Linked DNA regions of Lentilactobacillus curieae. The protein of the gene in region 2 interacts with the protein of the main gene of each other region in a pairwise test. Links are inferred from orthologs where the notes say so. Each region holds a gene or a part of one and is shown on either strand. Other genes may lie near its edges. The genes, in order: tuf and PL11_RS09970.

What was found.
Region 1: the proteins of PL11_RS09970 (region 2) and tuf interact in binary tests that used the Bacillus subtilis proteins (3 or more experiments, as listed by UniProt). The link is inferred for Lentilactobacillus curieae from one-to-one orthologs.

What each region holds. Positions count from the first base shown.
Region 1 is NZ_CP018906.1:87,115-96,987, forward strand. Bases 1-2,884 are described here. They hold tuf (elongation factor Tu), read right to left. Parts: upstream 2,095-2,884; coding sequence 907-2,094; downstream 1-906. Other genes in these bases: tig (trigger factor), read right to left, coding at 1-749; PL11_RS00520 (hypothetical protein), read right to left, coding at 2,278-2,884. Also shown: more of PL11_RS00520, read right to left, coding at 2,885-3,201; PL11_RS00525 (ribonuclease J), read right to left, coding at 3,278-5,035; rpsO (30S ribosomal protein S15), read right to left, coding at 5,168-5,437; rpsT (30S ribosomal protein S20), read left to right, coding at 5,677-5,928; holA (DNA polymerase III subunit delta), read right to left, coding at 6,008-7,033; PL11_RS00545 (DNA internalization-related competence protein ComEC/Rec2), read right to left, coding at 7,035-9,077; PL11_RS00550 (ComE operon protein 2), read right to left, coding at 9,281-9,757; PL11_RS00555 (helix-hairpin-helix domain-containing protein), read right to left, coding at 9,804-9,873. UniProt on the Bacillus subtilis protein: GTP hydrolase that promotes the GTP-dependent binding of aminoacyl-tRNA to the A-site of ribosomes during protein biosynthesis.
Region 2 is NZ_CP018906.1:2,037,353-2,050,750, forward strand. The notes cover bases 10,578-13,398. They hold PL11_RS09970 (rod shape-determining protein), read right to left. Parts: upstream 12,582-13,398; coding sequence 11,574-12,581; downstream 10,578-11,573. Other genes in these bases: mreD (rod shape-determining protein MreD), read right to left, coding at 10,578-10,640; mreC (rod shape-determining protein MreC), read right to left, coding at 10,657-11,505; PL11_RS09975 (bifunctional folylpolyglutamate synthase/dihydrofolate synthase), read right to left, coding at 12,734-13,398. In the rest of the region: recombinase RecA, read right to left, coding at 1-952; PL11_RS09910 (CinA family protein), read right to left, coding at 1,046-1,516; pgsA (CDP-diacylglycerol--glycerol-3-phosphate 3-phosphatidyltransferase), read right to left, coding at 1,584-2,165; PL11_RS09920 (helix-turn-helix domain-containing protein), read right to left, coding at 2,187-3,194; EF-P 5-aminopentanol modification-associated protein YfmH, read right to left, coding at 3,275-4,555; EF-P 5-aminopentanol modification-associated protein YfmF, read right to left, coding at 4,542-5,819; PL11_RS09935 (amino acid ABC transporter substrate-binding protein), read right to left, coding at 5,988-6,842; PL11_RS09940 (amino acid ABC transporter ATP-binding protein), read right to left, coding at 6,854-7,489; PL11_RS09945 (amino acid ABC transporter permease), read right to left, coding at 7,501-8,154; septum site-determining protein MinD, read right to left, coding at 8,597-9,403; PL11_RS09955 (septum site-determining protein MinC), read right to left, coding at 9,396-10,085; more of mreD, read right to left, coding at 10,113-10,577.

The DNA.
Region 1 (9,873 bases), 2.0 Mb from region 2 along the record:
AGTTTAGGCAATTCCTTAGCTTTAACTTCGTGAATTGTAGTCTTGAAGATAGCTTCTTTACCAGCTAATTCCTTAGCTTGGTAATCTTCAGGGAATGTAACTTTAACGTCTACATCTTCACCGGCTTTATGACCAACTAATTGGTCTTCAAAACCAGGAATGAATGAACCTGAACCTAGTTCAAGTGAGTAGTTGTCAGCCTTACCGCCGTCAAATTGCTTGCCGTCTACTGAACCATCAAAGTCAATGACAACAGTATCGCCATTTTCAGCAGCCTTGTCTTCTTTAAGTACAAGTTCAGCTTGGCTTTCACGACGCTTTTCAAGCTCGGCATCGATATCTTTTTGGTATACACGAGTGTTTTGCTTAGGAACACTAAGTCCTTGGTAGTCACCAAGTTTTACTTCAGGCTTAACGTAAACAGTTGCCTTGATAACCCATGGCTTACCTTTTTCCATTGATTCAACACTAATTTGAGGTTGATCAACTGGTTCGATTTTTGAATCTTTAACAGCACCTTCGTAGGCTTCTGGTAAGAGAATGTTCAAAGCATCTTCATAAAGTGCTTCTTCGCCGTACATTTGGTTAAATACTTGGCGTGGAACCTTTCCTTTACGGAATCCTGGAACGCTGATGCTAGTCTTATTTTTTTTGAATGCTCGATCTAAACCTTTTTCGATCAAGTCAGTACTAATTTCAAAAGTTAATTCTCCGTCATTAGTACCTTTCTTTTCCCATTTTGCAGACATTTTGTTTCCTCCGAGACAAAAGATTATTTGTACAATTTCTCATTGCATAACATTGTTATTTTAACGTATTAACAAGTAAAAGTAAAATCTATTTGAGATTTAAACAAAAAAGCCATGGGAAAAATCCCATGACTTTAAAAATGATGTGAAAATGAAATTAGTCTTTAACTTCACCAACAACACCGGCACCAACAGTATGTCCACCTTCACGAATAGTGAACTTAGTACCTTTTTCAATGGCAACTGGCTTAGTTAATTCAACGTTAAATTCAACGTTATCACCAGGCATAACCATTTCTACGCCGTCTTCCAATTCAATAACACCAGTAACATCAGTGGTATGGAAGTAGAATTGTGGACGATAGTTTGAGAAGAATGGAGTATGACGTCCACCTTCTTCTTTAGTCAAGATATAAACTTGGCCAGAGAATTGTTTGTGGGTTTGGATTGAGCCAGGGGCTGCAAGTACTTGTCCACGAACAACTTGTTCACGGTCAACACCACGAAGAAGTACACCAATGTTATCACCGGCTTGACCTTCGTCAAGTGTCTTACGGAACATTTCAAGACCAGTAACAGTTGACTTAGTTGGTTCGTCATGCAATCCAACGATTTCAACTTCGTCACCAACTTTAACGATACCACGATCAACACGTCCTGATGCAACAGTACCACGACCTGTGATAGTAAATACGTCTTCAACTGGCATTAAGAATGGCTTAGTATCGTCACGTTCTGGAGTTGGGATGTATTCATCAACAACGTCCATCAAGTGTAAGATAACTTCTTCTTGTTCCTTGTCGCCTTCGAGAGCCTTAAGAGCTGAACCGCGGACAACAGGAATGTCATCTCCAGGATAATCGTATTCTGAAAGTAATTCACGAACTTCCATTTCAACCAAGTCGATCAATTCGTCATCATCAACTAAGTCTGTCTTGTTCAAGAATACAACGATGTACTCAACACCAACTTGGTGAGCAAGCAAGATATGTTCACGAGTTTGTGGCATAGGACCATCAGTTGCAGCAACAACCAAGATAGCACCGTCCATTTGAGCGGCACCAGTGATCATGTTCTTGATGTAATCAGCATGTCCTGGGGCATCGATATGAGCGTAGTGACGAGTTTCTGTTTCGTATTCAACGTGAGCAGTGTTGATCGTTATACCACGTTCACGTTCTTCTGGAGCTGCATCAATTTCAGCATAGTCTTCAGCCTTTGCAAGACCTTTAGAAGCCAATACCTTTGTGATAGCAGCAGTTAAAGTAGTTTTCCCATGGTCAATATGGCCGATAGTACCGATATTAACATGGGGCTTTGTTCTTTCATAATGTTCTTTAGCCATTAATGAAACCTCCTGTTGTTTTCAAGAATTACATCAACTTTCATCAATGCATTTCTGATAGATATTATACTACATCTTCTCTAAAAGACAAAGCCGTCAATTTTTCGAAGAATCCTTAAGTATTATATCGATACTTAAATTGTTTGTAAACATATTACTGTTATTTTTTTGTTTTTATTTTCATTACATATATTTTATTCTTTGTTCTTGGTTAAGAATAATTTCAAACCAGCTAAGCATAACCGCCCCAGATTCAGTGTTCGGTGCGAATTCATCCCCCGCCAAATAGGATTGAATAATTTTAATCCAGTCATCGGAATTAATTATTACATCCTCGGCGTACGGAAACAAATAATTCCCCAACTGATATATTTGGGCTGATAATTGCTGGGCAAAAATTGGGTCATCATTCGCAAACTTCTCATCAACAACGTTGATTGTTTCTATGATTGGCTGAACACTATCAGCAATATCTATATTTGCTGGAATCACTTGATGAATTTTATCATCTAACCACAACAAATCAATTTGGTCATCAATTTTTAAACCAATCAATTCAAATAAAAATTGAGTTTTGATTACCTGCCAACCAGCTCGATCAATTAAAACTGCCTTCACCCCTTCCAGATATTCAGCAAGTGGCAGGCGATTTGCTTCAGACACAATTTTTGCCTGAACATCTGCGCTATGGCTTCCGATATAAAATAATCGCCGTTGCAGTTTCATGACCTCTTCACGATGATATTTTTTAAACTTAAATTCCGCAGTCTCAATTTGCGTAATTAGCTCTTTTGCATATTGATGATCAAGTACCACGGTAACCTTTCGAGCTGGGATAAATTGTTTATCCGCCAATAATGTCTTAACAGCAAACGTTACATCGCCAGGCCGCAAATTCTCCGTCCCGGCATCATCAATTAACTCAACAGCTGTTTGAATATCCGCCAACTTTGTGTATGCTCTGGCTTGTAAAAGTAAAAAATCGTATTGATCCCCATTTTGTCTTCTTAAGTCATCAATTTTTTTGATAGTTTGGTGATACTTTGCGTCAAGGAAATCTGCCTTGGCACTTTCAAAAATCACGTTATCATTCTCAGAAAGGTTCATGCAAATTCTCCTTATCGAATCAATATAAATAAGGTACAAATATGGCCTCAAAGGCGGTATTTGTACCTTGCTTACATTATTTATTATTGTTAGCTTTTTTCTCTGCCTTAGCAAGTTCTTCGGCCTTGTTGTTCTTAGAATGTTTTTTATTTGTCCGCTTATGGTGTTGGTTAACTTCCATAATAACCGGAAGAATAACTGGATGACGTTTAGTTTGTTGATATAGATAATCACTTAGACTTTCACGTACATCCTGTTTTAAATTACTCCAGTCAAATTCCTTATGCTCAAGGTTATTTTTGACCGTTTTTTCAATAATTTCAGATGCTTCATTCATTAAATCTTTATTGGCCTTAACGTAAACAAAGCCTCGCGAAGTCAATTTCGGCGCAGAGATAACTCGTTTTTTCTTTCTATCAATTGTAACTACGGCTACAAATATCCCATCTTCTGAAAGGACCTTACGATCCCGTAAAACGATGTTACCAATGTCACCGATTCCGCTACCGTCAATCATGGTATCAGCTAGGTCAAGGCCAGCTGAGATCCAAATTTCATCGTCATCGATTGAAATAACGTCGCCTTTATTTGGAATCACGATATTACTATCATTGTAGCCTAGTTGTTTTGCCAAGCCGGCATGGGAAGCGAGTAAGCGGTACTCACCTTGCACTGGAATAAAGAACTTAGGCTTCAAAATGTTTATTAATAGTTGTAAATCATTTTGACTAGCATCTCCGGATGAATTCATTTCATCAGCAATCATCTTAACTTCAGCGTCGGCTCTGTAAATCATGTCACGAGTCTTAGCGACTGTAGTTTCCATCGCAGTTGACGGTGTTGTAGTAATAAAGACTAAATCGCCTGATTCGATGTTGATGTCCTTCTGTTCGCCATTAGCCATCCGTTGTAAAGCTTTAATTGGCTCGCCCATTTTACCAGTTTGAATAATTACAATCTGATTTGGTTCAAGTTTCTCAAGGTCCTTTGCGTTTTCAATCAATAATTCTTGATCTGGCAATTTCAACATTGAAAGTTTAAGGGCAGTTTTAACGATTTTATCTAAGTCTTGGCCACTCAAAAATACTTTGCGGCCAGTTTTAGCTGCTGCATTGAAAACTTGTTGCATTCTGATAATGTTTGAAGCCACACTAGCAACAATGATTCGACCTTGATGGTCATTAAAGACACCATTAATGTAGTCACTAATCTGATTTTCGGATGCAGATGGCGTTGGATTCTCAGCGTTGCTAGAATCGCTCAACAGCGCTAGTACCCCTTGATCACCTAACTTAGTTAGTTGCGAATAATCAGTGTGGTACAAATGTGATGCGGTTTGGTCAAACTTAAAATCACCAGTGTAGACAATTGATCCGGCATCAGTGTGTACTGCAATTCCCAAAGATCCTGGAATTGAGTGAGTTGTTCTAAAGAAAGTAATCCGGACATCTTCAAAATCGATTTCACTCCGGTCACTTACGACATGAAAATCATCGAAATCGGTAACCTCATCAGCGTCAGCGACACTGATTTTTGCTAATTCGATAGTCATCTTTGAACCAAATACGGGAACATTAAACTCACTCAAAAAGTATGGTAAAGCGCCAATTGCATCAGCATGACCGTGAGTTAAAAATACCCCCACAATTTTATCGCGATTTTCTTCCAAATATGAAAAATCGGGGATAACTACGTCAATTCCTAGAAGTTCGTTTTCAGGGTACTTTAACCCACAATCTAAAATGTAAATACCATCGTTAATATTTACGGCATACATATTCTTACCGTTTTCTCGCACACCACCAAGTGGTATGACCTTAATCTTACTGTTCATGTTTCACCTCAAAATTTTTCCTTTTTTTACGTTCGTAATTCAGCTTCTTATAGTTTACCATACTTAAGCAAGCAACGAAATTTTGGGCAAAAAAAAGAGCCGAAAAATCGGCTCTTTGGAACAAATTTAATATTAACGACGAAGACCCAAGCTTTGGATAAGGTCACGGTAGCGTGAAACGTCCTTGTTACGTAGGTAAGCAAGTAAGTTACGACGGTGACCAATCTTCTTCATAAGACCACGTTGTGAATGGAAATCTTTACGGTGATCTCTCATGTGACCGTTGATTTCGTTGATGTCAGCAGTTAGTACAGCAATTTGTACTTCGGCTGATCCAGTGTCGCCTTCGTGACGAGCATATTTTTTGATGATTTCGTTCTTTTCACTTTGAGTAAGTGCCATGATATATTTACCACCTTATATTTTTAGTCCAACAACTGAGTACCCGGTAAGTGGCCCCGAAGTACTAAGTTGAAGGTCGTGCTTAACACACAAAGAGTATTATAAGTGATTTAACTTGATTACACAAGGATTTTTTAAATATTCAGTTAGAACTCCCCTTGCAAACACATGTGGTAATCTGTATAATAATGCTTGTTGAAATTTTACTTATAATAGTTATCGACTCGGAGGTGAAACCAATGCCAATTATCAAATCAGCCATCGAACGTGTGAAGACTAACGAAAAAGCACAAGAAAGAAACGCTTCACAACTCAGCAAAATGAGAACTGCCGTTAAGAAGTTTGAAAAAGCTCAAGCTGCAGGTTCAGATGATGCCAAAGAACTTTACATCAACGCCATCAGTGCAGTTGACCACGCAAAGTCAAAGGGATTAATCAAAGCAAACAAAGCTGCTCGTGACAAGTCACGTTTAACTAAGTTAGCTAAATAATAATTAGGTTAAGGCTTCAAGGCTTCAAACCGAATAAAAAAACAGGTTATCGCAACAGTTGTTGTGATAACCTGTTTTTTTACGCTGTCTTTTTCATAAAGTTGACCACGAAAAGTTCAAACAATAATTCTGGAGAACGGGCAGATGATTTCATCTCCCGCTCTATATTGACAAGTCCAAGGTACGCTGTTTTCAATTCGTCGTATGAAAACTTCCGAATTGATTGCAACGCTAATTTGACCCTATATGGATGCACTTTTAAGGAAGACGCAATGTTCCCTTGAGAATAACCGTGCTGTTTTAAAATCATCACCTGAATCAATAATCTAAACTGTTGAATTAAAACTGCATTGATTCTAATCGGTTCGTCGTTTTCCAGCAACAACTGATGGTATATATCTAATGACTTAGTTGGCTGCTTAGCTAACACGGTGTTAACCAAATCGAACACGTTTTGTTCCATTGACTTTGATACAAGGGCAGCCACAGATTCAGAATCGATCCGCTTGGATTGTTGATTATAGATTGTAAGCTTGGGGATTTCATTCATCATCTTTGTCAGATTACCAGATGTTAACTCAAGTAGTTTTTCAAGCGCAGCATCGTCAATGCCGCAACCAGCTTTTGCAACCTCACTCTTGATAATTGCTTTTGCTTCATTTTCAGTTGGGTTACCGATACTGACAACTGTTGCTAGCTTCTTAATTTGTTTAGTAATTTTCTTTCTAGCATCTAATTTTTCATAAGCAGCAAAAATTACCATAATTGTAGATTCCTGCGGGTGTTGCAAGTACTCAATCAATTCATCCAAATCATGATCAATTTTTGACTTTTTCTTGGTAGCTGTTAAAAAGTATGGATGAGAAATCATCACCAACCGCTTCTCACCGAAGAAAGGCATTGAAACAGCGTCCTCAACAGCGTTACTCAATGGTGTTTCTTCCATATCGTAAGTTGACATATTCATTGCTCGCTCTTCTTCAGGAATCAGCTCAGTAAATGTTCGCTTTATTTTATCTGAAAGGTAGTCCTGTGCCCCATCAATAAGGTAAACCCGATCAACGGTGCCGCTTTTGATTTGCTTTGTAAATTCAGAATACTTCATTTTAGCTTCCCTTCAAATTTACGGTTGGAACAAACCGACCGCGATTGTTTCGATAAACATATCTTACCATACCAGAAATTTGCGAATTAATAACCTTCACCCGATTACAACGCAAGGTCTGCATCGTTTCATCGTTTGGATGATGATAACGATTATTTCTTCCTGCAGAAATAAGCGCAATTCTAGGCTTAATCGTCCTAATAAAATCCGGAGCAGAAGACGTTTTACTTCCATGATGGCCAGCTTTTAATACATCGACTTTTAAGTTGGGATAGCGTTGCAAGACTTCAATCTCACCCGCCTGATCCAAATCACCAGTAAACAGCCATCTTTGATGGCCAATATTGCCAAAAACAACCATTGAATCATGATTTTCACCTTTACCAGCAACAAACGGATGAAGAATTCTTAACCCACCAACCAGACAGTTTTGCTTATCTGAAACCGGAACTAACTCAGTTGCAGTTCCAGCTTTCTTCAAACGTTTAATAAAGCTAGGATTCTGATTCATACCTATAGGAACCACTACTCTTTTTACCCGTAACTGCTTCATGTAAGCTGGTAAATCCCCACAATGGTCAGCATCCTGATGGCTTAGCAAAATTTCATCAACCGTATTGATTCCAATACTCTTTAAATAATTAATTCCAATGCGTTCGGCACGATAAGTTTCACTCTGTCGTTGCCACGGTCGCTCACCGAAGTGCACCTTTCCACCCGTATCGATAAGAGTTACTCGGCGATTGAAAGGACGTCTGATTAGGAAACTGTCTCCCTGACCAACATCAATCATCGTGACCTCACCATTCATTGGAAAATGAATCCAAATAAAAGTGCACAAGTACATACAAGATAACCCAACCAACAGTAGTTTCCGACGTGAATTATGGACACTAAGAGTAACCCAGAAAGTAACGACCAGCAAGACAATCGTTATCCAGACTCCAGGTTTTCCAAATACAATCATTCCCGGTAATTCCCCACAAAAATTTAGTGAAGCAGTAAACACAGACACTATTCTTTCTGCAATAGATATCACAATTGGCAGGTCACCAAAAACACTTGCAGCCAATACTAACGGGAAGATAATTACGGAAAATATTGGTAAAAATACCAGACTGGCAAGAATTGACAGGATATGCCACTGGTAAAAATTTTCTAGCAAAATTGGTAGGGATATCATGTTTAACATAACTGTCTTAGAAAATAGTTTCCACTTAGCAGTGGCAATTATCCCTAGAGACAAGGAGTAACTAAGTTGAACGCTAAGCAAATAGGTAGCTTCTGGCAGCCAAAACAGCTGTAAAATTAACGTGATACTCCAGGAGTCTAAACTCGATAGGTCACGGCCAAGTAGCACTGCAAATTGTCTTAATACTGCCATAATAACCGCCCTAAATAACCCAGGGCTACCACCAGCAAATTGAAAGTAAACCACTAAACAGATGATTTTTAATAATGCACTCGTTCGTTTTGGAAATTTAACCCCTGCTAATAGTCTTTCGACTAACCCCAGAAAAAATGCAACATGCATCCCCGAAACAGAAAAGACATGCAATAGTCCTAGTTTTGAACTACCAGTCATTTCTTGATAAAAATCACTATCTCTGACACCAATTACCAATGCCTGGCAATAACGCTTTATGTTTGGTGGATAGTTTGCCGTTCTACATAGCAATCCCGTTCGCAATGCATGTGGCAGTTCATTGATCTGTATTTTTGCTGGTGCAGGGACAACAGTAAGGTTCGTAACGTTAACTAGACTACTAATTCCCTGATGCCGATAGTACAGACCAGTATCAAACTCATTAACATTAGTTGCTGGTTTGAACTTTTCAAGCTTACCAACAACTGTAAGGAAAAGTGGCCCATTATTTCTTTGAATCATCAATTTTTGTGATTCTGAGCTTAACCTTGAAAAATACACCCTTTTCTTATTATCAAAATGTGAGTTGGCAACAAGGTTTATCTGCCCACCATTCAACTTTATCTCATCTGGAAAAATTCGGATTGTTTCGTGAATTTCGGAATTTACAGTCTGCATTTCTACCTGTTGTTTAAAAGTTAAGCAACGCCATGTAAATAGTGTTCCCACTATTAGCGCCACTATCCATAGAACATTAAAATTTAGTTTCCATACTCTTATCGCCCAGAAAATCAAGCCAATCACACCAACGAGAGGATGAAATTCCAAGGCGCTGAGGCAAACTAATAGAATTGCAATAAATATCCATAGTCTCTTAATTATTAATCAGACAAATAGGAGTCAAACGGAATTTTGGTTAGGTCTTCATGAGTTAATTCAATTTTATTCAGCTCAATGTTTTTAAGTTTGATTAATTTTTGAGCATACTCATCATTGTGGTAGTTACGTAGATAGTTAATCTTTTTTATTCCTGCTTGTAACAACATCTTAGTACATTGTAGGCAAGGAAAATCAGTGACGTAGACTTCTGCACCGTCAGTCCGCTCACCAAACTTTGCACATTGCAAAATTGCGTTCATCTCGGCGTGAATCGTTCTAACACAATGACCATCAACAAGGTAGCAGCCTTCATCGATACAGTGAGCATCACCTGCTACTGAACCGTTGTATCCTCCAGCAATAATCCGTTTATCTCGCACTAACACCGCGCCAACAGATAGACGCTCACATGTACTCCGTGAAGCTAATAAAACTGCTTGGGTCATAAAATATTGATCCCATTTGATTCGGTTATCCATTCCGTTCACCTTCCAAGAAATTTATATCGCTTAAAATTATCTCACGTTATACGCAAATTGACGACTTTAAATTTGCAAATGTTTTATCGCCAAATCCGGGAACCTCTTTTAAATCT
Region 2 (13,398 bases):
CCTCGGCGTAAATATCTGGATGGTCAACAAGGTATTGCTTAGCGTTCTCTCTACCTTGGCCAATCCGATCCTCACCATATGAATACCAAGATCCAGATTTATTAACGATGTCCTTCTCAACGGCCATATCGATAAGTTCACCAGATTGAGAGATTCCTTGGCCATACATGATATCAACTTCGGCTCTTCTAAATGGAGGAGCTACCTTATTCTTAACCACTTTGATTCGGGTCCGGTTACCAATAATGTCAGTTCCATCTTTAATCTGTTCAGCTCTTCTAACTTCAAGTCTGATTGTTGAATAGAACTTCAATGCCCGGCCACCAGGAGTGGTTTCAGGATTACCAAACATAACCCCAACCTTTTCACGAATCTGGTTAATGAACAATGCAATTGTTTTAGTTTTGTTAATTGTTCCGGATAACTTACGAAGCGCTTGTGACATTAAACGAGCTTGTAACCCAACATGTTGGTCTCCCATTTCACCGTCAATTTCTGCTCGTGGAACCAATGCAGCAACTGAATCGACAACTACAATATCGATTGCACCACTGGTAACCAAGGCATCGGCAATCTGAAGCCCTTGTTCACCAGTATCTGGTTGTGAAAGCAACAAATCGTCAATGTTTACACCTAAATGAGTTGCATATACAGGATCCAACGCATTTTCGGCATCGATGTATGCTGCAGTTCCCCCACGTTTTTGAACTTCAGCAACGGCATGTAACGCAACCGTTGTTTTACCAGAACTTTCAGGACCGTAGATTTCAACGATTCTTCCTCGTGGATAGCCACCCACCCCAAGTGCTTCATCGAGGGCTAGTGAGCCAGTTGGAATTGTTGAAATTTGGGTATCGGCTTTGTCTCCCATTCGCATGATGGAGCCTTTTCCGAACTCTTTTTCAATACTCTTTAGCGCCTTATCTAAGGCAGCTTTTCTTTGGTCAGCCATTCGTTACCTCCCACTTTCCGTTAGGAAATGTTTACTAGTCAACTATACTAATGATTTTTAAAAAAATCAACAAAAATGCGAACAAAAGTTCGTTTATTTTTCAATTTCCGCCAAAACTAATTTTAGCCCTTGCTCAACACAATGTGTTCTAATTTCATTTCGACTACCATCGAAGTGATACTCCCTTGAATAAGTTTTATCACCCGGAAGCGCAATCCCGATAAAAACTGTTCCTGCTGGTTTACCTTCTAGTGAATCAGGACCAGCAGCTCCAGTAAATGAGATCCCGATATCTTTTCTTAGGATTGATCGTGCTTGATTTGCCATCCAAACAACAGTCTCACCACTTACTACCCCAAAAGTATCAATTACATCTTTTGGAATTCCCAGCAGTTGTTCCTTAACTTCATTCGAGTAGGTCACAAAACCACCCTCAAAGGCGCTTGAGACTCCAGGCACTTGGCCAATTGTACTTTGAAATTCACCTGCAGTTAAGCTTTCAGCAGCGGTAATTGAAATGTCTTTCTCAATCAGAAGATTTACCACGCGCTCTTGAATTGTCATTACCATTCCTCCCAAAGATATAGATACGAAAAAAGAAGATAAAAAATTATCTTCTTTTGAAAATTATTTAAAAAGAATCAGAGAAAATTGACCGATTTTTAACAAAATAATCAATCCCAGAATAAACTGTAAAGAACAAGCAAATGTATAACATAATTTCTCCAAGTGGTAAGTTAATTGCCGCAAAGAAGACGTTATTAAGTAGCAAGAAAATAATTGCCAACATCTGCGTTGTAGTTTTAATTTTCCCTGGCCAAGCGGCTGCCAATACCTGGCCATCATTTTCAACGATGATTAATCTTAGACCAGTAACTGCTAATTCCCGGCAAACGATTATGGCAACTACCCATGCAGGTGCCATATTTAACTCCACCAAAAAGATAAATGCTGTCATAACCAACATTTTGTCGGCTAATGGGTCAGCAAACTTGCCAAAGTTAGTGACCAAATGGTTTCTTCTAGCAATTTGACCATCCAAAAAATCAGTTAGCGAGGCAACGATGAAAACCAAAGCAGCAAGAAGTCGGCTTCCTGTTAAGACTGTTCCGCCAACCTGCATAACCCCCATTGTTGTAGGAATCGCTAAAATCAAAATGAAAAATGGTATCAAAATGATTCTAAAAATTGTTAATTTATTTGGTAAATTCATCTTAAGCCCTCAACATTCTTATTAATATCCTGTGGTACCTGTATCTGTACCTGTTTGGGTACCCGTAGTATCCGTTGTTGTATCAGTTGTTGATGAAGAAGTTTCAGTGCTTGATGAATCTGCTGAACCGTTAAGTTGGAGAATAACGTTTCTAACCTGACTTGATGCTGTTGGCAACTTCATTTGCTTACCATCAACAGAAATCTTGGTTACGGGTGCATTACCAGAATTAATTGTTACTGATGATGTATTCGCAGGAAGCGAAACGGTGTGTGATTTACCAGCAGTTAAAGCAGCTTGCCACAATGAACTACCGTCCGCAGTTACTGACATCCAAGCACTAGTTGCAGACGAGTCAGAAGTAGCTGAATCTGATCCTGATGCTTCTGTAACGCTTAGCTTAATTTTAGGCGTCTTGGAAGCACCTTTAACCCGATAAGTTAAATCAGAATCAGTTGCTGACAGTTGACTGAAACTAACTTTCGTATTTGAAGTTGAGGCCTTTTTCTTGGCTTTCTTGGCACTGGATGACTTACTGCTTGAGCTTGATCCAGAAACAGAAACTTTGCTAGTCTCAATTTCAGTCTTTGCAGTATTCCTAGTGCTTTTAGCTGCAGCAACCCAAATGGCAATCAAGATGATCAATACAACCACAGAAACGGCTGCAATCGGAATATAACGGCGAATTTTCTCAGTTCGCTCATCAGCTTTACGTTGAACTGAACGAGTTTGAGGATTGTCATCGTTTACTCGATCAACATATTCAGGATCTTCAGTATCCGGAAGCTTGTGGTTAAAGTCGTTTAACAATTCCTGACCGTTTAGTCCCACAGAGTCAGCGTATTGTTTAACGAAGGCTCTCACGTAGAACTCACCTGGTAAAGCATCGAAATTGTTATCTTCAATCGCCATTAAATAACGCTTTTGAATTTTGGTATTTTTTTGTAAATCATCAAGGGTATAACCTTTGGCCACCCTTGCATCGTGTAATTTTTGTCCAATTGTTACGGATTGGTTTTCGTTATCCATACTGATTCTCCATTACTTTTTTTATCATTAAGTCAAGTATAGCATATGATTTTCATCAGATTTACACCTTAAAAAATAATTTAAACTTTCTTTTGAACCGTTACACACCCTGGAGTGTAGTTTGCGAGAAAATTATTACTAATTATTTTAATGTCATCCAATGTCAATTTGCTGATAATCTCAATTTCATCGTAAATGGTTTGTGGTTTGTCGTCAAACCCATAAAATTGATTGGAGACTGCCTCTGGGGAATCCATCATAGCAACATAGTTACCTAACAGTTCCCTCTTTTGCAGTTCAAATTCTTCTGCCTTTGCATCCAGTAATTCAGGAATTGAATCAGCAATTCCCTTTAAGCTTGATACAAATTGGGCAGGATCATCTGTATCTCCAGCCAACATGGCAAATTGAAAGCCTCGTTCAACTTCAATTTCAAATGAAAATGAATCATCAATTATCCCTTGATGGTAAAGCTCATCATACTGGGAAGAGTTTTCTGAGAAAAACAGGTTCATCAATAAATTTAGTCCTAATTCGTGCCGTAATCCTTCATCCCCACTCAACTGCTTATCCAAATTACTTCTTAGAGTAAATGCAGCCTTAGGTCTTGATACGTCCATAGTAATGATTTCTGTGCGCCCCTCAACATCCTCGGGCTTAGGAGCAACAAATTTAACATTCCTATTGCGCTTTGGATACTGCGTTTGGTTTTCACGAATAACTGTCATCAACTTCTCTGGGTCTAAGTTACCACTAACAATTAACGTCATATTATCAGGACGGTAAAATGTATCGTAAGCCAAATTCAGATCTTCCACCGTAATTTTTGCCAATGATTCATCAGTTCCAGCTATGTCATCTGCTAATGATGTCCCTTTATACATAGATTGAACACTCGACGTAAATAACTGATTATCGGGATCATTTTTGTACATATTTATTTCTTGAGAAATGATTCCCTTTTCGCGTTCGACCTTTTGCTTGTCAAAGTATGGTTGCATCACAAAATTAAGGAGCAACTCTAGGTTTTCCTTTGCATTATCCGTTGATGAAAATACGTAGTTGGTTTTAGTGAATGAGGTGTACGCATTTGACCTACCACCATTTTTATTAAACAACTCAAAAACATCATAATCTTTTTTATCAAACATCTTATGCTCTAAGAAATGCGCAATTCCTGCTGGCTGAGTGATCAACTTACCATCACGAACAAACTTCGAGTCCGCTGAACCGTAGTTAACACTAAGTACGGCAGAGGTCCGATTAAACCCTGCCATGGGGTGTAAAAATACTCTCAATCCGTTAGGGAGAGTCTCTTGAAATAACTGTTCACTGAACTCAGGATAATTAATTATTTTCATCCGAACCTCCATTACCCTTTAAGGCAAAAACTGCTCGCAATTTTATTTGCTTGGCTAAGTCAACCACGTCAGACTTTTTAACTGACTTAACGCCGGCTATAAAGTCGTCGTCATCAACACTAGCGTTAGTAATCTCTTTGACAAAAAGCTTTTCGATTTGTGCCCCAAGTGAGTCCGCACTAGATTTTCGCTGGTCAATTAGTGATTGTTTGATTCCCGAAATTACTGTATCGTCAATATTTCCATTCATAATTTTTTCAATGGATTTAGCAACTAAATCTTCAACTAACGGTTGATTTTGAGGTAAGATTCCTGCTGATACCGACAAAGTTCCGTTCAAAGAATTATATGATGAAGAAATATCATAGGCTAGGCTCTGATCCTCACGCACATCATTAAACAGGACTGACTGAGGTGAGCCACCCAGTACCTGGTTCAAAACAATTGCATTATAATAATCAGGATCATTTGAAAGAATTGGTAACTCGTAACCCATGGTTAACACAGTTTGATCAATTTCTAATTTTTGTTCTTTTCGAGCTACCTTATCAATTTGCGGTAATTTAACAAACGGATCTAGTTTGACAAATTGATGATCCGTATTGGGAATGATTTCATCTAATTGATTAACAAACTCGTCATCGATATGACCACCGATAAATCCCATAATGTTGGCATTTTTTAATAACCACTGATAGAAATCAAATAAATCAGCTGCCGTGGTTTTTTGAAGCTGATCAATTGTTCCGTATAAAAAGCTTCCGTGGTTAATGTCGTTTGGAAACATTAATTTTTGCAACTGGATAGTTGCATAGTATTCGCGGTTTTCAATAATTGAGTTGAAGTAATTGAGTAGATTGGCTTTATGTAAATTAAAAAAGCTCTCCTCAAACTGATTACCACCTATTAGTGGATGATTAATAACCTCATCGAGGAATCCCATTATTTCTGAAACAACGTGATGATTATCTGGAAGGTATTTATCATTTGGAAAACTAATATTGATTCGAAGTGTGTGAACATCTCCGTATCTTAAAACTGTAACTCCGAAACTGGCACCATACATTCTCGAAAGCTGTCTAGAAACCTCCGTCTCACTGGAATATTTACTTGTGGCATTTCCGAGTAATTCACTCAATAGCGCCATTTTCGCAAAGTTCTTCTCATCTGACTTAAGCGTAAAGTAAATAGTAATTTTGGTAGTTTTAAATTTATCGGTATTATGAGTAAAAATTCGATAATTTTTTGATTTAATTTCGTTCACAAGCATCCTCCTTGGATGAATCACAAATTTCATGGTAAATGAACCAGGCCAAAATCTCAATAGCGAATGTTTCAAATTAATAAAAAAACTGAATTTTAACCAAATAAATGAGCGCTACAGAACTTTTAATCGTCCGTAACGCTCGCTATACTCAATAATCTACGATAATCACTTATTATTTAAAAGAGGTGAAGATACTTTACTTCCAAACCACTTCTGGTCAATTTGTTTTAACTTACCATTCTTAGCTAATTCCTTTAGGCCTTGGTCAATTTTTTGCTTGAGCATTGTATCACCTTTTCGCATTCCAACGCCATAGTATTCCTTTGGAAAATTGCTTTTAATAACTTTGAATGATTTTCGGTCAGACTGGTGAGCAATGTAATAGTCAGCATAAATGCTATCTATCAATAACCCTTGAATTCTGTTTGAATTCAAATCAATGAACGCATCTGTGAAGGAATCATACAATACGGGACTGTGACCCTTGATCCGATCTTTCAGCAACTTAGGCTGGTTATCAATATCCATTGCCCCAGCGGATCCATTTTGGACCCCGGCAACTTTACCCTGCATGTCCGCAAAACTATTGATGTTATTTTTCTTCTTAGTAACTAAAATTTGGTCGTTCACTAAGTATGGAGTACTAAACGAAACCGCCTTAGATCTTTGCGGCGTAATTGAAAAACCATTCCAAATTAAATCAATCGTCCCATTGCGCAACTCAGTAACGTTCATTGACCAATCAATTGGCTGAAAATCAACCTTAATTCCATACTGTTTGAAAACAGCTTTGGCAAGGTCAACATCGTAACCAACAATTTTGCCACTCTTAGTCTGAAATCCCATTGGAACAAAACTATCATCAAGACCAATAACAATCTTCTTTTGCTTCTGAACGGTCTCCCAGGTGTCAGGCTTACTCTCTAATTTTTGTCGTGATTCAATTCGGCAACCTGATAAAAGTAGCGGAATCATTATCAATGTCACTGCGAACAAACTGCGAATCAATCTCTTCTTCATCCAACCACCCCTTACTTCAGTTGCTCAACCCGTAAAATATTATCAGCAATTTTTTCTGCAAAATCCATATCATGGGTAACAACTAACTGAGTCATTCCTTGTTGCTTCAAATCGATAATAATTTTGGCAACTTCATCTCTCAGCTCGGGATCAAGTGCAGATGTTGGCTCATCATAGCAAAGAACCTTAGGATTCATTGCCAAAGCCCGAACAATAGCGACCCGCTGTTTTTGGCCACCTGACAGCTGATATGGGTATAAATCTTCTTTTCCTTCGAGGCCCAACCGTGCTAAAAGTTCGCTAGCTGACTTTTCTAATTCATCTAGGCTTTCTTTCTTAACCAATCTGGGTGCCAGAGTAATATTGTCCAATACCGTTAAATTTGGAAATAATTGATAGTCCTGAAAAACCACCCCAATAATCATGTTTTTGGGATTAGAATCAGTTGGATCAAACTTTTGGTTATCCCAGTAAAATTCACCAGAGTCAACCTTCTCTAATCCAGTAATACACCTGAGAAGAGTTGTTTTTCCAGCTCCGGATGGTCCAACCACTGATAATATTTCTTGATCTTTAACCTGTACAGACAGGTCATCAATAATCGTTCTGTTTCCAAATCGTTTAACTAAATTTTTTACTTCTAACATTGATGACACTCCTATCTCCAAACACTGGATTTCTTTTCAATTAATCTTAGGATCACTGTGCATACAGCCGTCAATAACAGGTAAATTACCCCTGCAAAAATCAGCGGTAATAATGTGACATCCCTTGCACTAGCAACGTTTCCAGCGCGTAGTAGGTCTCCTAAACCAATTACGTAGACCAATGATGAATCCTTGATCAAATTGATAACTTCGTTTCCAATGGATGGCAACACAATTTTAAACACTTGTGGGATTACGATGTAGCGGATTGTTTGCCAATACGTAAGTCTAAGTACCCGAGCACTCTCAAGTTGACCCTTGGGAACTGCTTGAAAACCGCCCCGAAAGATTTCTGCAAAGTATGCGGTGTAGTTTAATATAAATGCAAATAAAGCCGCTTCGTACCGAGGAAAAACAATTGCAAAAGGATGCATCAAAGGTAGCCCATAAAAGACAATTATTAATTGCAGCAACAATGGCGTTCCTCTCATCAACCAAACATAGAAGTTAATTAGCCAAACTAAGGGCTTAAACTTGCTTAACATGCCCAAACCCACAATTGCTCCTAGTGGAATTGAGGCAATTAATGTCCAAAAAAATACTGATAATGTCATTTTTGTTCCAGATAATAATGCTGGTAAAATTTGTCCTAAATAATCTAACATAATAATTCCTCCATAAAAAAAGTCCCCTTGATAATTTACCAAGAGGGCGATGGTTTTCGCGGTTCCACCTCAATTCGTAGTGGACTCGCGCCCACTACCTCAAGAAGTTTAATTACTACTTTGAAAAACAAAAAATCCTCTTAGGCAAAAGCCTAAGAGGACGATTGTTAAATCGTGGTGCCACCTCATGTTCGTCTACAGCGTAGACCTCAAGAGTTTAGTAACTAAACTTCAGCAATAACGTGCTCACCGTTTTTCCCTACTAAAGCTTTCAGGAAAATGACTCCCAGATGTGAACTAAGCATCGCCAACATCATCATTCCACCAAATTGATGATTCTCTGTAGAAGTTGATAACCTAGATTTCTGATCATAGTCTTTATTAATGTAAAATGTTAGTTTAAATAATACTTAAAGATAAGCCATTCGTCAAGTTCAAATAGCTAATTCTTTTTAAACCAACCAGTAAACTTTTGCCAGAACGAAGCTTTTGACTCTTCCTTCATTTCCATCAAAGGAACAGATTCGCCAGTAATTCTACGCGCAATATCTCGATATCCTTGACCGGCAGGATTATCTGAATCTAATACGATTGGTTCACCATGATTAGAAGTTGAAATAACGGCGTCATCATCAAACACAATCCCTAATAATTCAACTCCCAAATGATGGGTGATTTCATCAACATCCATCACTGAACCATCTTTCATCATGTGCGTCCGAATACGGTTAATGATTAATAATGGTTCTTCCTTTAGTGGATGGGTTTCAAGCAATCCAACGACGCGATCAGCATCACGGACTGCCGAAATTTCAGGTGTAGTAACAATCAAAGCACCGTCTGCACCAGCAATTGCATTCATAAATCCTTGTTCAATTCCTGCAGGACAATCAATTAAGACATAATCGAAATCTGGTTTTAATTCTTCCACGATTTCAACAACTTCATCCTCTGTTAATGCAGTCTTATCAGTATTTTGTGCGGCTGGTAATAGATAAAGGAGATCATCAAATCTCTTATCCTTTACCAGGGCATGTGCTAATTTAGCGCGACCTGCTGCCACATCGACAATATCGTACATGATACGGTTGTCTAACCCCAAAACAACATCAAGGTTTCTCAAACCAATATCAAGGTCAAGCAATACCACCTTTTTGCCCATCATTGCTAATGCGGTACCGATGTTGGCAGAAGAAGTTGTCTTACCAACACCACCTTTACCTGAAGTGATAACTAACGCTTTACCCATTATTGACTCCTCCAATCTGGTTAAAGAACTTTGGGTTAATCTCGTTTAAATCCTCAACTTCGCCGTAATCAAGCAAATGAAGATCGTTAACATATGAAACTGTGGATTCGTTAATCTTGTCACTCTTGGGAGAGTCATCTAGGATTTCGAATTGCTCACCAATTCTAACTTGCTGAGCATTATGTACGTCCCCAATAATCAGCTTATCTTCCATATTGGGGTACCCTGCTTGAATAATACCATCAACTTGTCCCAAAACGAATAAATTACCGCTGACGAATAACTTACCCCCTTCATGGACATTCCCAAGAAATAATACGTCTCCTGTTACTGTTTCTACCTGACCATTTCGAATTGTCTTATCAAGAATATGAACGGTCTGTTGTTCAATAATTCTCTTTGACTCTTCTTTAGTAACAACATCTGAATTGATACGATGAATTGAAAAGTCAGGATAGTTTGCAAATACTTTCTCAATTTCGGAACGTTCGTCTGAATTAAACAAACGGCTTCCCGTTGTAATTTCAAACGCAATTTTTTGCGGTTTTGTTGAAGCCGTCTGCGTTTTTAAGTTGTCCAGTAGCTTAACCAATGATTTAAAGATATCATCGTACGCAGCCCGATCACTCAAGATTATTTCGTAACCATCATTACTGCCTTTCAAAACAGCTGCCTCTGCCATCAATACCTACCCCCTAAGATTTCCAAATTAACGTCTATGTCTAGCATACAACGATTCAATTGGAAAATAACATATTGCAAAGAAAAATAAATTCAATGCCAAAGTTGGGGCCAAAGCATTTACCAGAAAAATAGATGCTGACGGCTCAACCTGGCCAACAAAGATGTTTGCTAGCCAATTTAGACTAATAGCAAAAGTAACATCAATGAAGAAAACCAAAAAACCACTCAGAAAATTTTTAGGTAACGATTCATAAATCGCCTGGCCTATATAAACGACAAGTGGAAATATGAATACGTAAACCCCTAGCAAGCCTGTGTAGTACGAATCAAAGACAAAACCAATGATTGCTGCCCAGATACCCACGTGAAGACGTTTTATTCTAGTAGAGAAGAATGCCGTCATACATAGCCACATCAGGGTTAAATACGGAACCATTGAATTTGGTGCTGCATACAACACACTTGCAAACGCTTGACTTATCGAACCATCCAAGAAAAACGCCAATATTAGACCAACTATAAAAATAACCGAAACCGGAATTCTTCTTTTCAACTATACCAGCCCCCAATTACTCTTTAACCGCAACAGAGACGATTTCAATATCATGAAGATCCGCTGCAGGCTTAATGTATACCTTTTTAGCTAGTCCATAATCATCTTTACCAACTTTTGAAACAGTTCCAATGTAAATTCCCTTAGGAACAACACCGCCTAATCCAGAAGTAGCAACTTTATCGCCCTTAGAAATTTTTTCCTTCGACGTAATGTTACCCATAATCAGTTGACTCGTATCATCGTTATAATCAGTAATGATTCCGTTTAGCACTTTACCGCCATCTCCTGCAATTTGCACAGCAAATCTATTGGAATTCTCAGCAGTATTTGAAATCAAAACAACCTTACTATTCGTCTTGTTAACTTCTGAAACCGTTCCAATCAATCCTTGTCCAGCAATAACTGGCATGTTCTTTTTAATTCCCGAAGCTTGTCCTTTATTGATAATCAATTGACTTGCCCAAGATGATGGTGTTCTTGAAATAACCGCAGCGTTAATCTTGTCATAGCTAGTCATTGTTGAACCAACTTGTAGCTGTTGTTTCAACTGCTTGTTTTCCTTTTCCAGTGCCTGATCCTTAACCTGGGTCTGCACTAGTTGATCAACCTTTGATTTAAGTTGCTCGTTTTCCTGATAGGTATTGAGCAAATTCTTTAGAGATACAAAACCGTGCTGAATTCCATTCATTGGAGTTGCAACGAACCGGTCACCAAAACCAACAATATCATTACCAAATTGTTGAATTACAGGCGGTGTACTGCGTTTGTTTCTCACAGATACGGATAATGTCATTAAACCAAAACTGATGATCAAGCAGATAATTATAATTACCAACTTTCTGTTGGAAAAGAACTTTTGCATAATTGCCTCCATCAGTCAATCGTTCATAAAATAAGCCCTAAGAAATTCCTAAGGCTTAAAAAACGATACTATTGTTTTTTCTTAATCACGTTAATACTCTTCAATGACTCGCCAGTACCAATGGCAACACAGTCCAAAGGATCCGGAGCAATGGTTACAGGAACTTGAGTTTCTTCAGCAATAACTTCCGGAAGGTTCTTAAGTAGAGCACCACCACCAGTTAGCACAATACCATGATCAATAACATCAGCGGCAATTTCGGGAGAAGTCTCTTCCAAAGTTTCCTTAACTGTATCAATGATTTCAGCAACTGACTCTGCGATTGCAGCGTTAACATCAACACCACTAACTTCAACAGTAGTTGGAAGTCCAGTAACTAAGTCTCGACCACGAACTGGAACTGGTTCAATATCCTTGGCAGCCTTAGCTGACGCAGAACCAATGTCCCATTTAAGTTGTTCAGCAGTTCTTTCACCAATCAGTAAGTTGTACTTTTGGCGAACAAATCCAATAATTGAATCGTTTAGCTTATCTCCAGCCATTCTCACTGAACGACTTGAAACAATCCCACCAAGTGAAATCGTGGCAACATCAGTTGTACCACCACCAATATCAACAACCATTGAACCGGTCGGATCCATAACAGGAAGCCCTGCTCCAATAGCAGCTGCAAATGGTTCTTCAATTACGTAGGCATCCCTTGCACCTGCAACTCTCGTTGCATCGATAACCGCACGCTTTTCAACGGCGGTAATTCCAGTAGGAACACAAACCATAACATAAGGTTTCCCTGAAGAATGGCCAAGTGCTTTTTCAATAAAGTACTTCATCATGGCAACTGTGGTGTCGTAATCAGCAATAACACCATCTTTCATTGGTCTAACTGCTTGAATACTACCTGGAGTTCTACCAACCATTGCGCGGGCTTCTTCACCCACGGCAATTACTTCGCCGTCCTTTGTGCTTTTTGCTACAACTGATGGTTCTCGGAGGACGATTCCTTTCCCATCAACGTAAACGATCGTGTTTGCTGTACCAAGATCGATTCCGATATTTTTTTCTCCTAGTCCGAACACGGTATTCCATCCCTTCAATTCACTACAAAAGTTTTTATACGCTTTTTTCGCATTTTAATGTTTTAACGAAATAAGTATAGCATACCAGGTAAAAAAATAAATTATTTCCATGAAAACAGGTTACTATCTTAAAACAAACCTTAGAATTAATCCTAATATTCTAATAAAAATGCCCTTACATCTGAAATAAAGTAAAGTGAGCCAGTCAACAACAACAAATCATCGGCACCCATTTTGGCTTTAATATGATTGATTGCCTCTTTGTAGTCCGGTTCAAAATTGACTTTAACCCCGTTTTTGTTTTCTGCTTGTTCAACGGAAACTGCGTCGAATAGTTCCCGGTTCATCGGTGTATTAAACGTTGTCAACGTGATCTCTACGTTGTTGACCTTACTCATTTCATCCACAAATTCCTTTGCCTGCTTATCTGCGAGAATCGCAATTACAATATAAATTTTCCCAGAAAAATAGTTTGTATTAAGCAACTTCACGAGCTGTTGGGCAGCCGGAACGTTATGGGCACCGTCAATATAAATGAATGGTCGGGAACTCAGCCGTTCAAATCGACCAGCCCAGCTAGTTATTTTGATTGCGTCCTGAATGCTATATCCATTTGGCTGAATGTTATTTAACTTGCAATATACAAGATATGCTGAAACTGCGACAGAAGCGTTGTGTGCCTGAAACTCACCAAGTAATTTAGTTTTGAGATTTAGACTATAATTGAAACCGGAATATACGAATCTTTCCATCCAATCCTTAACTTCACTGTAGCTAGCATGAAAGTCCCTTCCAAGCTTATAAAGTGTGCTACCGT